3 regions of the Oerskovia jenensis genome follow, and region 3 is predicted to be linked to each of the others. Evidence: riboswitches for the same ligand, from Rfam matches in the RefSeq annotation. Region 3 holds a riboswitch; each other region holds the start of a gene.
What was found. Region 3 has a riboswitch for thiamine pyrophosphate ahead of thiD (bifunctional hydroxymethylpyrimidine kinase/phosphomethylpyrimidine kinase). Riboswitches for the same ligand answer to the same signal wherever they lie in the genome.

Region 1 (4,668 bases), 1.4 Mb from region 3:
GTGGGTCTTCCAGAACCCGCACGGTGTCGCGCGTCGCGCCGCCCTCGACCACGTGGTGCTGCCGCTGCTGGCGCGCGGACTGCGCCGCCCCGACGCCGAGGACCGGGCTGCCGAGATCATGGCCCGGTTCAACCTCGCCCCGGTCGCCGACCGCCCTTTCCGTGCGCTGTCGGGCGGGGAGGCGCAACGCCTCATGCTCGCGCGCGCCGTGGCCCTGGCCCCGGATCTGCTCCTGGTCGACGAGCCCACCGCGCAGCTCGACCTGCGCACGGCCGCGACCGTCAACGAGGTCCTGGCGGGCATCGCGCAGGACGACTCGATCGTCGTGGTCGCCACGCACGACCCGCACACGCGCGACGCCTGCACCCGCGTGATCGACCTCGCCGACTTCCAGTCCGCGCAGGTCGCGGCATGACGGCGCCCGACGACGGCGCGCGGCCCGGCCTCGCGACCGCCCCGGGCGACGCTCACCGCCCCGGAGCGCCAGGCCTGCAGGACCCGTCCGCGGAGGAGCCCACCCGGCCCGCCGGAGGGCGGCCGCCCAGATCCGCGACACCTGTCGGTGCGTCCCCGGACACGCCGAGCCCGGCCCCCGGCCTCAGCCCCGGCGCCCCCACCCTGCCCGACGACGGAGCGCACCTCCGCGCGGAGGCGAGCGGCGGCGTCGGGCCGGGGGAGAAGCCCGCGCGACCAGTGCGGGCGCGTGCCATGCGGGCAGCGTCCGTAGTGTCCGAGGCGTGGCGGAACGTCGGGTCCGGCACGACGCGCGCGACCTTGTTCGCGGCGGTGCTCGTCGTGGTCGTCGGGGCGCTCGCCGCGGTCGACGTGCGCGCGGTCGTGGGCGTGATCGAGGGGGCCCGTGGGTACCGCGACGCGGGCGCGAGCGTGCAGATCCTCGAGGCCACGGGTCAGGTCGACGGGGCACGCTGCGAGGCCCTCGCCGGGGTCGACGGCGTCAACGCGGCCGGGGCCCTGCGGACCGGGGAACCGCTGCGGGCACTCAACCTGCCGTCGAGCGAGCTGACCGGGTTCGAGGCGACCCCCGGGCTGCTCGGCGCGCTCGACCGGGGCCGGGTCGCCGGGGCCGGTCTGTGGCTGTCCGCAGATCTGGCCGAGGCGCTGGGCGCGACGACCGGTGACTCGGTCGCGACCAATGCGGGACCCGCCCGGGTGGGGGCCGTGTACCCGTACCCGGACGACGGGCGCGACCGTGTGCTGGGCTACGCGGCCGTCGCGCCGGTGCCCGCGGCGGGACTGTTCGACTCGTGCTGGGTCGAGATCTGGCCCGTCGAGCCCGAGACCGCGACGCTCCTGCGCACGACCATCGTCGCCGACACAGCCTCCGAGGTTCAGCCCACCCAGAAGCAGCTCAACGGCCGGCTCGGCGCGACGTACGACGCGAGCGCCGAGTTCAGGGATCGTCTGACGAAGCCCGCGCCGATCGCCGCCGCCTTCCTGGGGTTGGCCCTGGGCTTCGCCGCGATTCGTCTGCGCCGCCTCGAGCTCGCCGCAGCCCTGCACGCCCGGGTCCCGCGCTCAGCGCTGACCTGGCAGGTGCTCCTGGAGACCGCGGTGTGGACCGGTGCCGCCGTGATCGTGACCGTTCCGGTGCTGTGGTGGCTCGCCGCCGATGCCGGCCTTCCCGCCGACCACCTCAGCACCTGGGTCATCGGCATGCGGACCGTCCTCGCGGGAGCAGGCGCGGTGCTCGTCGGAGTGGTCGTCGGGGCGCTCACGACCCGGGAGAAGCACCTGTTCAAGTACTTCAAGGAACGGTGACGTCGGCCCGGACCTCGACGCTGGGTGCGGAGTTCTTGTGCGGCACACACCGCGTGTCCCGCAAGAACTCCGCACCGACGGTGAGCCGGGCTGATCGCGGGACGCCCGCGCCGCCGTCGGGCAACCTGCGCTACGGTGACGACCGCACCACCCAGCACCACCGCACCACCAGCACGACCCACAACTCCACACACCCACGGGAGCTCGCAGCAGCGAGCTGAGAGGGCGGCTCAGCGCCGCCGACCGTTCGAACCTGTTCGGATCATGCCGACGTAGGGAGAGAGCAATGAGCTCTGAGACCGCTGTGCCCGCAACCACCGGGCGCGCCACCGCCGCACCCGCTGCGCACACCATCACGACCGGACCCATCGCCGGGTCCGCCAAGGTGCACCACCCGGTCCCGGGCGCGGAGCACCTGCGCGTCCCCGAGCGCCGCGTGCTCCTGAGCAACGGTGAGCACCTTGACCTGTACGACACCTCGGGCCCGTACACCGAGGTCGACGACCCGTCCGCGTTCGACCTCGCGGGCGGGCTGCCCGCGCTGCGGGCGTCCTGGCTCCGGCCCGACGCCGTCCCCACCGAGCGCGGTACGGGCGGCGCCCGGACGCAGCTCGCCTGGGCGCGCGCCGGGGTCGTGACCGACGAGATGCGCTTCGTCGCTGCCCGCGAGGGCGTCGACGTCGAGCTCGTGCGCGACGAGGTCGCGCGTGGCCGGGCGGTGATCCCGGCCAACCGTCGGCACCCCGAGATCGAGCCCATGATCATCGGCAAGGCGTTCGGCGTGAAGATCAACGCGAACATCGGGAACTCGGCCGTGACGTCCTCGATCGAGGAGGAGGTCGAGAAGATGGTGTGGGCCGCGCGCTGGGGCGCCGACACCCTCATGGACCTCTCGACGGGCAAGGACATCCACGAGACCCGCGAGTGGGTGCTGCGCAACTCCCCGATCCCCGTGGGGACGGTGCCGCTCTACCAGGCGCTCGAGAAGGTCAAGGGGGACCCCGCGAAGCTCACGTGGGAGATCTACCGCGACACCGTGATCGAGCAGGCCGAGCAGGGCGTCGACTACATGACCGTGCACGCGGGCGTCCTGCTGCGCTACGTCCCGCTGACCGCGCGTCGTGTCACGGGCATCGTGTCCCGCGGCGGCTCGATCATGGCCGCGTGGTGCCTCGCGCACCACCAGGAGTCGTTCCTGTACACGCACTTCGCGGAGCTGTGCGAGATCCTGCGCGACTACGACGTGACGTTCTCCCTCGGCGACGGCCTGCGTCCGGGGTCGATCGCGGACGCCAACGACGCGGCCCAGTTCGCCGAGCTGCGCACGCTGGGCGAGCTGACCAAGGTCGCGAAGTCCTACGGCGTGCAGGTCATGATCGAGGGCCCGGGGCACGTCCCCATGCACAAGATCGTCGAGAACGTGCGCCTCGAGGAGGAGCTGTGCGAGGAGGCGCCGTTCTACACGCTCGGGCCGCTCGCGACCGACATCGCGCCCGCCTACGACCACATCACGTCCGCGATCGGCGCCGCGATCATCGCCCAGGCCGGGACTGCGATGCTCTGCTACGTCACGCCCAAGGAGCACCTGGGGCTGCCCGACCGCGACGACGTCAAGACGGGCGTCATCACCTACAAGATCGCGGCGCACTCCGCCGACCTGGCCAAGGGGCACCCGCGCGCGCAGCTGCGGGACGACGCGCTGTCCCGTGCCCGGTTCGAGTTCCGCTGGCACGACCAGTTCGCGCTCTCCCTCGACCCCGACACGGCGCGCGCCTTCCACGACGAGACGCTGCCGGCCGAGCCCGCCAAGACCGCGCACTTCTGCTCGATGTGCGGACCCAAGTTCTGCTCGATGCGGATCTCCGCGGACGTGCGCGAGTACGCCGAGAAGAACGGCCTGACCTCGGTCGAGGCGATCGAGGCCGGCATGGCGGAGAAGTCGAGCGAGTTCACGGACGCGGGCGGCCGGGTCTACCTGCCGGTCGCGGGCAGCTGAGCCGCTGCCCCGGCCACCTGCCCGACCGCTGAGTGCGGAGTACTTGTCGTCGAACGAGCCGATCGGCGACAAGTACTCCGCACTCAGCAGGGTGGGGCGGGGTCAGCTCGTGCCGGGCGCCGCGATCCCGTGCTCGTACGCCCACACCACGAGCTGGACGCGGTCGCGCATGCCCGTCTTGGTCATGATCCGGCTCAGGTGCGACTTCACGGTGCTCGCCTCCAGGAAGAGCGTGGCGGCGATCTCCGCGTTCGACTGCCCCCGGCACAGCAGCGCCAGGATGTCGTGCTCGCGCGAGGTGAGCAGTCCCGAGGCGACCTCGTCGGGGGTGGCGGGGGACCGCCGTCGGGCGAACTCGTCGATCACGCGCCGCGTGAGCGTCTGGTCGACGAGACCCTCGCCCGACGCCACGCGCCGCACCGCGTCGATCAGCACGTCGGGCTCGGCGTCCTTGAGCAGGAACCCGCTCGCCCCGGCCTCCAGGGCGCCGAACACGTAGTCGTCCAGGTCGAACGTGCTCACCACGAGCACCGGGACCGGGTCGACGACGCCGGGTCCCGCGAGCGCGCGCGTCGCCGTGATGCCGTCCCCGCCGGGCATGCGGACGTCCATGCACACGACGTCTGGGCGCTCGCGGCGCGCGACGCGCACGGCGTCGGCCCCGTTCGACGCCTCGCCCACGACCTCGAAGCCCTCGCTCTCGAGGATCACGGTGAAGCCTGCGCGGACGACGGCCTGGTCGTCGACCAGCACCACTCGGGTCATGGGATCTCCTGCCCGACGGCGGAGCCCGGCTCGTCCGTGGACGTCGCCGAGCGCTCGGGGATGGTGGGGGTGGGAGCGGCGGCTTCGGCCGCTGCGGGCCGGGGGACCGAGAGCCGGACCCGCCAGCC
Region 2 (4,668 bases), 2.3 Mb from region 3:
GCGGCCCGGGCCGACCGCCACGGGCTCCTGCTCGCTCCACCACCTGGGCTCCGTCCATCAGAACTCTCCTGCCGAGCGGTCGCCGCGCAGGCGCTCCGCCACCATCATGACCGTTGCTGTCAGGACCGCGAGGACCACGCTCGCGGCGAGCGCCATGCCGTAGTTCTCCGCGCCGGGCCGCCCGATGAGCCGGAAGATCACGACCGGGAGGGTCGCGGTGTCGGGGCGGGCCAGGAACGACGTCGCCCCGAACTCCCCCAGCGAGACCGCGAACGCGAACCCGACCGCGAGGCCCAGCGACCGGGCCGCGATGGGCCCGTCGACCGCGGCGAACACGCGCGCGGGCGACGCGCCGAGGGTCGCGGCGGCCTCGCGCAGACGCGGGTCGATCGCGCGCAGCACGGGCAGCACCGTGCGCACGACGAGCGGGATCGCGACGACGGCCTGCGCGATCGGCACGAGCAGGCCCGAGGTCCGCAGGTCCACGTCGAGGCCGAGCGGCTTGTCGAGCGTGATGAGGAAGCCGAACCCGACCGTGACGGCCGAGACCCCGAGCGGGAGCATGAAGACCGAGTCGAGCGCGCCGATCGCGCGCCGCCCCGTGCGGGACCGCGGGCGCCGCGAGACGACGAGCGCCACGAGCCCACCGATCACGACCGCGATGAGCGTCGCGACCGCCGCGGTCCGCAGCGAGTTGGCGGCCGCCTCCCACACGGTCACGGTCAGGGCGTTGCGTCCGCCGGTCGTGCCGAGGTTCGCGTAGTTCGCGAGGCTCCACCCGGCGGGGGTCTGGAAGGACCGGACGAGCAGGTTGACGAGCGGCAGGGCGATCAGGCCGAGCACGACGACGGCGGTCACCACGAGCGGGACGGCGTCCGCGCGCAGGCGCAACGGTCGGGCGGCGGACGTCGCCGCGGACAGGTTGAGCGCGCGATCGCGCCGGGAGCGGGTCCGGTTCGCGACGCTCAGCGCGATCACGACGACCACGAGCTGCACCACGGACAGCACGGCCGCGGTGCGCAGGTCGAGGAACTGGGTGGTCTGGATCCAGATCTCGGTCTCGATGGTCCCGTACTGGATGCCGCCCAGGACGAGCACGACCCCGAACGCCGTGGCGCAGAACAGGAACACGATCGACGCCGCGGACGCGATGGCCGGGGCCAGGGACGGCAGCGTCACCGAGCGGAACGCGCGCCACGGCGAGGCGCCGAGCGCGCGGGCCGCCTCCTCCGCGCGCGGGTCGAGGTGCTCCCACAGCCCGCCGACCGTGCGGACCACGACCGAGTAGTTGAAGAACACGAGCGCCAGCACGATCGCCCCGAACGTGCCGTCGAGCCGCAGGAACCCGAGCAGCCCGCCCTCGACGAGCAGCGACCGGAACGCGACGCCGACCACGACGGTCGGCAGCACGAACGGCACGGTCACGAAGGCCCGCAGGAACGTGCGCCCCCGGAACCGGCACCGGTACAGCACGTACGCGCCGGGGACGCCGAGCAGCACCGAGAGCACGGTCCCGAGCACGCCCTGCCACAGCGTGAGCCCGATGATGCGCCAGGTCCGCGGCTCGGAGAACACCTCGGCGAAGCCGGAGAGGTCGAGGGAGCCATCGGTCACGAACCCGCGCGCGATCAGCGTCGCCACGGGCCACGCGAAGAACACCCCGAGGAACAGCAGCGGCAGCCCGGCGGCGAGCCCCCACAGGAGGACCCGCCCGCCGCGCCGTACGCCGGGTGCCAGGTCCCGGCTCATGGGCGTCATGCTCAGCCGATCACCGTCGACGTCCACGCCTTGATCCACTCGTCGCGGTGCGCGGTGATGTCGGCGGGGGCGACCTCGAACGGCTCCGGGGACAGCGGTGCGAACTCGGCCCACCCCTCGGGCAGCGCGACGTCCGAGTTCGCGGGGTACATGTACATGGTGTCGGCGATGTCGGCCTGGAACGCGTCGCTCACGAGGAAGTCGACGAGCTTCTTGGCGCCTTCGGGGTTCTCGGCCCCGGCGAGCACCCCTGCGTACTCGACCTGGCGGAAGCACGTGTCGAGCAGCGCGCCCGTGCTGGTCGAGGTCCCGTCCTCCGAGACGGTGAACGCCGGGGAGGTCGAGTAGGACAGCGCGAGGGGCCGCGGGCCCTTGCCCTCGGAGCCGGAGAAGTCGACCGAGTACGCGTCGGACCAGCCGTCGACGACCTTGACGCCGTTGTCCTTGAGCTCGTCCCAGTAGCCTTCCCAGCCGTTCTCGCCGTAGGCGCCGACGGTCGCGAGCAGGAACGACAGCCCGGGCGAGGAGGTCGCGGGGTTGGTCACGACGAGCAGGTCCTTGTACTCGGGCTTCGTGAGGTCGTCGAGGGTCACGGGCTCGGCGAGGCCCTTGTCGGCGAACCAGGCGTGGTCGACGTTGACGCACACGTCGCCCAGGTCCACGGGGGTCAGCGCTCCGTCGCCGATCGCGTACTGCGCGGCCGAGTCGGCCAGGCCCGCGGGCGTGTAGGGCTCGAGCACGCCCTCGTCGATCGCGCGTGTCGCGAACGAGTTGTCGATCCCGAACACGACGTCGCCCAGCGGCGCGTCCTTGGTCAGGACGAGCTGGTTGACGAGGGCCCCGCCGTCACCGGGGGCGACCTGCTCGACGGTCAGCCCCGACTCCTTCTCGAACGCCGCGAGCACGTCGTCGCTCACCGCGAACGAGTCGTGCGTGACGAGGGTGACGGTGCCGTTCGCGGCGCTCGACGAGCCGTCCCCCGAGCCGCTGTCGGTCGTGCCGGCGCACGCCGCGAGGGCCAGGACGCCGATCCCGCCGACGAGCCCGAGGCCGATCCTGTGGGCGGGGCTGCGGCGGGTACTGATGGTGTTCACGTGTCCTCCTTGGACGTCACAGGAGGGGCCTCGCGCACGGATGGTCCCGTGAGCGAGGTATGAGAAGCCCGACTTCCTCCACCGGTGCTAACCGGATCAGGTTCGAGGGTCTGCGGTGGTCCGCACTCTCAGCGCCCGTCGCCCGTTGTCTCCGGGCGGACGGCGCTCCCCTGTCGTTCACCTGCGACTTTACACCGCGGCCCGACGGCGCAGGCAGGGCTCCGGCGTGTGACGTCGCCCGGGGCGCGCCGCGCCCCGGGCGACGGCTACGGTGGGACGTGAGCTCCGCCGTCGGGCCTGCGTGCACGCCGGCGGCACCGCCCCGCCCGCCTCACCCTCACCGGAGGAAAACACATGGCCGAGAACGAGCAGACCCTCACCGAGAAGGTCGCGACCGTCGCACTGACGCTGGCCGCGGGCTGGGTCGCGCAGAAGGTCGTGACCGTGGTGTGGGCCAAGGCCACGGGGCACGACGCACCCAAGGACCTGGACGACCCCGAGGTCAGCGTCATCAGCGCCGTGACGTTCGCCGCCGCGGCCGCCGCGGCCAGCGTGTTCGCACGGCGGTTCGCGGGCCGTGAGGCCAAGCGCGTCGTGAAGCGGTTCGTGGCCCGCGCGTCCTGACGGACGCCGAGCCCTGGCGCGGGGCGGAGGGCCAGGACCCTCCGCCTCGCGCACCACGCCCTACCTCGGCGGCTCCTGCACCAGTGCCGCGACGGCCTTGTCGATGCGCCTCTGCCGGGTCTCGGCGGTCCTCGCGGCCTCGACGGGCTCGACCAGCGCGCGCCGGCGGCTGACCGACAGGGCGTCGAACACGGCGCGCGCCTCGGCCGTGAGGGCCGCCGCGAGGTCGTCGGGCACCGCGACCTCGCGCGGGGCGTCGTCGACCTCGATCTCGACGTCCACCTCGTCCCCGCCCGACACCCCGGCCGCTTCCCGGTTCTCCGCGCTGAGCGCGATCATGAACTGCCCCCGGTAGGGCGCGACCGAGCTGCGGTAGGTGTGACCGCCGAGCGTGACCCTCACCGGGACGCGCTTGCCCGCACCGAGCGCGGCGACCACGTCGTCGGGTACGGGGATGCCGGTGGCCGTCTTGCCGCTCTGGAGGATCGTCGCCCGGAATCGCATGGGCCCGAGTCTTCCACCGGCCCGACGACGTGGCGCGCCGACCGCTCGACGGTCGCCCCGCCGTCGGGCCGGAGCACGGGGCCGAGGCAGAACGTGCTGCGCGAGGCAGAACGCACCGCGCACTCCCTCGCGCAGCACGTTCTAACTCGCGGTCACACACCGTCACACGGTCACGCCGTGAGCATCGCCGCCGGGTTCTCGTGCGTCAGGCGACGCAGCACGTCCCGCTCGACCCCACGCTTCGCGAGCATCTCGGTGAAGACCGTGGGCACGTACGCGAACCCGTTGCCGCCGTTCTGCACCCACATCTGCTTGAGGAACACGTCGTGGCTCAGGAGCACCTGCCCCGCGAACCCCAGGTCGATCAACCGGTGCACCGCGCCCGCGGTCGTCTGCGGGTCGGGCGAGACGCCCTCCTTGGGGTAGGTGATGTCCATGCCGACCATGTCGAACTCGAGCCAGACCCCCCGCTTCGCGACCGACCACTGGTACTCGGGGTCCTCGGCCGACGGGTCCATGTGGCACAGCACGACCTTCTCCGGCCGGACCCCCACCTCGTCGAGCACGAGGTCGAGGATCGCGTGCGCACGTCGCTGCCAGCCCGGCAGGTGGATCTGCATCGCGACGTGCGGGTGCTCGAGCTGGGCCAGCGCGGAGGCACGCAGCGACGCCCGCTCGCCCTCGGTGA
Region 3 (4,668 bases):
CGCCGGCACCGACGCAGCCGCCGACGCAGCCACCGGGCCGGCCACGGATCCCGCCCCGTGAGCTGGGACTGGGTCCCGCCACGACCCGGCGAGGACGAACCCGCCCGGCGATCCGACCGCCGCCTGCGCCTGGCGCTGACGGTCCTCCTGGTCCTCTTCACGGGCGTGCTCGCGGTGTACTACCTGACCGTCGGGCTCGACCAGATGCGCACGCAGTGCCTGGCCGACCGTCCCGCGGGCGTCTCGACCAGCGAGGTCACCACGACGTGGCGCTGGTGGCCGCCGGGGTACGACTGCGGGTACCCGGCGGACGGCGCGCAGAGCGCGTAGCGATCCCCGCGCCGAGAAGTGAGTTCTCGCCCCGGTTCGAGCCCGGTCCGGGGCGTCTGCTCACTTCTCGGCGGGAGCTCGGTGCGCAGCGAGGGGCGGCGCCGGCCAGGTCGGCCGGGTCAGCCCCTGCTCGAAGAACAGGTACTCGTGCATCGAGGACAGCTCGAACGCGCGCAGCATGCGCTCGCGCTCCGCGGGCGAGGCCCAGCGCGCGGCCTCGTCGGCGAACGAGCACGCGGTGCGCGTCGCCTCGGCGAAGGCCGGGTCGCCGTAGAGCGAGATCCACCGTGCGTAGGGATGGCCGTCGAGGTCTCCTGCCCGGCGCACCAGGACGTCGCCGATGTGCGAGTAGAGCCAGTAGCACGGCAGCAGGGCCGCGACCGTCTCCGCGTAGGACCCGTTCGACGCCGCGTGCAGGTGGTTGGTGTAGGCGGCCGTCACGGGGGACGGGTCGACGCCCTCGACCGCACCCCGGTCCATCCCCGCGTGCTCGCCCAGCCAGTCGCGGTGCAGCGCCTGCTCGACCTCGAGCGAGGTGACCGCAGCCCCCGCGAAGAACTGACGCGCCTCGGGCGTGGGCGCGAACCGGCTCGCCCGCGACAGCACGCGCGAGTACTCGGCGAGGTACGCGGCGTCCTGCGCGAGGTAGAACCCGAAGTCCTCGGCGGCGAGGCTCCCGTCCGCGAGCGCCCGCACGAACCCCATGCTCTCGACGGCCTCGCGCCACCCCTCGATCCGGTCCCAGGCCTCCTCGGAGAACGTCCGCAGCCCGAGCGTGGGCAGGTGCGCCAGGTGGTCGACAGGGCCGCGGCCCGTGCCCACCGCGAGCGCTCCCCCGGCCCGCAGCGCGCCGGTCAGCCAGGTCTTCGCGTCGCGCGTCGCGCTCTCCCAGCCGTCCCGCCGGGGTCGCAGCGCGGCGACCGCTGCCGACAGCGAGCACCCGGTGCCGTGGGTGTGCACGGTGTCGACGCGGGGCGCCGAGAAGGTCGTGACGTCGTCGGGCCCGCGAGCGCCCACCAGGGCGTCGGGTGACTCCTCCCCGGTGAGGTGACCGCCCTTCAGGAGCACGACGGCGCCGCTCGCCACGTGCAGGCGCCTCGCCTGGGCGAGGGCGTCGGGCCAGGTGGTCGCGGCCTGCTCGCCCACGAGGACGGCGAGCTCGGGGAGGTTGGGCGTCACGAGGTCGGCGAGCGCGACCAGCTCGCGCACGGCCTGCTCGGCCCCCTCGTCGAGCAGGCGGTGCCCGCTCGTGGCGACCATGACGGGGTCGAGCACCACGAACGGCGGCTTCGCGCGCCCGAGCCACGCGGCGATCGCGCGCGCGTTGGGCTCGTCGGCGACCATGCCGATCTTCACGGCGTCGATCACCACGTCGTCCGAGACCGCGTCGAGCTGCTCGGCGAGGAAGTCCGCGCCGGGGACGTGCACGGTCCGGACGCCGTGCGTGTTCTGCGCGACCAGGGCGGTCGTGACCGCCATGCCGTACGCGCCGTGCGCCGCGAACGCCTTGAGGTCGGCCTGGATCCCGGCGCCACCGGTCGGGTCGGTGCCCGCGATCGACAGGACGCGGGGACGGGAGGGCTCGGCCCTCCGCGACGCGCCGTGCTCGTCCGCGACCACGGCGTCCGCCGCAGGCGTGCGGGCAGGTGCGGGCAGGACAGGTGTGGTGGCAGCAAGCGACATTGCCGACATCCCTTCGCTAGTGCTAGCTAGATCAGGTTCGACGGGTGTGATCTCAGCCCGGCTCGTGGGAGCGGGCACCCCGTGTCTTCGCAGGGAACTCTAGCGGGCGGACGGCCGGCCCGCGGGCAGGAGGTCGCCACGTGGCACCGGCACGGTCGCCTCGTCCGTCGACGCGGTCAGGGGGACGTCGGGGTCCCGGTCGACACGACACTGATCCGCGACGTCGACACGTACCTCTCGAGACACGTCACGACCCGCTCCAGGTCGGCACGGGTGGCATCGGGAACCAGTCCGAACGACGTCCCGACCGGCGGCATGATCGCCGGGGTCAGGGCGTAGTCGACGGCCGGATCCGCCGCGCACTCCCCGTCGCCCTCCGACGGCCCCTCGACTTGGACGACCCACGGCCCCTCGGCGGGTGCGGCCGCAGGGCCGACCCCGCCGAGCGCGGCCCCGAGCGCGAGCGAGCCGCACGACACGGCCAGGACTCCGACGAGCAGTGCCGTACGGCGGGACATGGCGGTCACCTCGGTGGTCGTCGTCGACGGGGGGAGCAGGTGGGGCAGGTCGGGCCACCACCGTAGCGGACCTGCCGAGAAGAGGCCGTGCGGCGAGCACCCTATGCTCGCCGCATGGTCCGCTGCTCCCACTCCCCCGCGCGTCGGTCGCACGGCTCCGCCGCGCGATGACCGCCGACCTGGTCTCCCGGCTTCTCGACCCGGACCCCGAGGTCCACGAGGACGCAGTCGACGACGCCGCCGCGCGGGCCATGGACGACGATCAGGGCGCCGTCGACGCCCTGCGTGACGTCGTGCTGCACTTCGAGCAGTTCCCGATCGGCACGTTCGAGCGGACTCTCAACCGCCTCTACGCCTTCGCCGACGCCTCGCTCGAACCGTCGATGATGCGGGCCGTCGATGCAGGCGTGTCAGCCACCTGGTACCTCGTGGCGGCCTGCGGGCGCGCTGGGTTCCGGGGAGCCGTACCCAGCGCCGTCGCGCTCCTGGGCTCGCCTGTCACCTCCGAGCGGGTCGTCGCGTGCGAGACGCTCGGCGCCCTCGACGCTCACGAGGCCGTACCGGACCTCGTCGCGCGGCTCGGCGACCCCGAGCACGTCGTGCGGGAGGCCGCGGCCCTCGCGCTGGTCGGCATCGGGGGCACGGACGCCGTCGACGCGCTGCGCCGCGAGCGACCTCGCCCACGAGCGGCTGCTCCAGGTTGCCGCAGACCCGACGGAGGAGACCGCGGCCATCGCGAACCGCAGCACGGTCGCGAGCGCGGCCCGCAAGGCCCTCACGACCTGGCAGCGCGTGCGCCGCGTCCGCGCAGGTACACCGAGCGCGCACGACGACCCCCTGTGATGCTGAGGGCACGATCAGCACCCGTGGGAGGCAGCATGCGCGTCACGACGGCCGACATCCAGCGGATGACCACGGCGTTGTTCATCTCCGAGGGGCCGACGGCGAGGTCCCGCCAGGCCACGTTCTGGACCCTGCTGATCCTCGCGGCCGTCATCGCGTCGGCGGGCGTCGCGGCCGACAGCACGGCCACCGTGATCGGCGCCATGATCGTCGCGCCCCTCATGACGCCCATCGTCGGGACGGCGCTCGCGATCGTCCTCAACGACCATCGGAACCTGACCTCGTCGGCGCTCCTGGTCGTCGCGGGCGCCGCCGGGGTGGTCGCGACCGGCTACCTCGTGGGCCTGTTCGTCCCGATCGAGATCGTCGCGGCGACCAACAGCCAGGTCGCAGGCCGTGTCACGCCGCAGCTCATCGACCTGCTCGCGGCGCTCGCGACCGGGGCCGTCGGGGCGTTCGCCCTGGTGCGGGCCGACGTGTCGGACGCGCTGCCCGGCGTCGCGATCGCGATCTCGCTCGTCCCGCCGCTCGCGGTCGTCGGCCTCACGCTCGAGTCGGGCGCCCCGGACCAGGCCCTGGGAGCTCTGCTGCTGTTCGCGACCAACGTCGCCGCGATCATCGCGACCGGGACGCTCGTCTTCCTGCTGTTCCAGGTCCGCACGGCCGCGGGCGAGGCCGAGAGGTTCGTGGGGCCGCTGCGCGGCGCGAGCCTCGTCACGGTCGCGGCGGCGCTGCTCGTCGTGGCGGTACCGCTCAGCGCGATCAGCCAGCACGTCCTGCGGCAGAACGCCGACAAGATCGCCGCGGCCCCCGTCGCCGCGGCGTGGGCCGAGCAGGAGCAGTGGACGGTCACCGGGATCTCCTTCAGCGGGTCCGTCCTGAGGATCGAGGCGATCGGCCCGGCCCCCGAGGCGGACCCCGGCACCCTGCGCACGGCCCTCGACGAGGCCGGGCTCGCGGACGTCGACGTCGACGTCACGCTCGTCATCGGCGGGACGCGGCGGCTGCCCGCGTCCGAGTGACCGAGGGGTCGACGCGAGCCTCCGGTTGAGCCGGAGCGCGTGGGGGCGGATGCTGGGGGCGACCGTCCGGTCCAGCCACGAGGAGGTCGGCCATGCACCCGACGCACGACGTCTCGCCCCACGAGAGCGCACGTACCGCCCGTCCCGCGCTCACGTCACCACGAGCCCGGCGCATCGCCCTCGCCGCAGCCCTGGTCGTCGGGGCGCTCGCGCTCGCGGCCTGCGCCCCGGGTCCCAATCCCGACGTCGGTACGCCCACCGCGGACGGCAGC

Region 1: it holds a riboswitch for thiamine pyrophosphate, as region 3 does, so the genes downstream of both, thiC (phosphomethylpyrimidine synthase ThiC) here and thiD (bifunctional hydroxymethylpyrimidine kinase/phosphomethylpyrimidine kinase) in region 3, are expected to answer to the same signal.
Region 2: it holds a riboswitch for thiamine pyrophosphate, as region 3 does, so the genes downstream of both, JOD49_RS13380 (thiamine ABC transporter substrate-binding protein) here and thiD (bifunctional hydroxymethylpyrimidine kinase/phosphomethylpyrimidine kinase) in region 3, are expected to answer to the same signal.

Annotation. Positions count from the first base shown of each region.
Region 1 is NZ_JAFBBO010000001.1:2,050,242-2,054,909, reverse strand. Features, by position in the region: gene JOD49_RS09235 (ABC transporter ATP-binding protein) at 1-415, shown strand, start outside; gene JOD49_RS09230 (hypothetical protein) at 709-1,779, shown strand; TPP riboswitch at 1,966-2,075, shown strand; gene thiC (phosphomethylpyrimidine synthase ThiC) at 2,066-3,775, shown strand; gene JOD49_RS09220 (response regulator) at 3,878-4,540, opposite strand; gene JOD49_RS09215 (sensor histidine kinase) at 4,537-4,668, opposite strand, start outside.
Region 2 is NZ_JAFBBO010000001.1:2,966,526-2,971,193, reverse strand. Features, by position in the region: gene JOD49_RS13390 (ABC transporter ATP-binding protein) at 1-58, opposite strand, end outside; gene JOD49_RS13385 (ABC transporter permease) at 58-1,758, opposite strand; gene JOD49_RS13380 (thiamine ABC transporter substrate-binding protein) at 1,761-2,852, opposite strand; TPP riboswitch at 2,909-3,034, opposite strand; gene JOD49_RS13375 (DUF4235 domain-containing protein) at 3,207-3,476, shown strand; gene JOD49_RS13370 (DUF1905 domain-containing protein) at 3,537-3,980, opposite strand; gene JOD49_RS13365 (phosphotriesterase family protein) at 4,151-4,668, opposite strand, start outside.
Region 3 is NZ_JAFBBO010000001.1:661,083-665,750, forward strand. Features, by position in the region: gene JOD49_RS02995 (quinone oxidoreductase family protein) at 1-61, shown strand, start outside; gene JOD49_RS03000 (hypothetical protein) at 58-330, shown strand; gene thiD (bifunctional hydroxymethylpyrimidine kinase/phosphomethylpyrimidine kinase) at 391-2,013, opposite strand; TPP riboswitch at 2,005-2,105, opposite strand; gene JOD49_RS03010 (hypothetical protein) at 2,190-2,531, opposite strand; gene JOD49_RS03015 (DUF389 domain-containing protein) at 2,699-4,396, shown strand; gene JOD49_RS03020 (hypothetical protein) at 4,489-4,668, shown strand, end outside.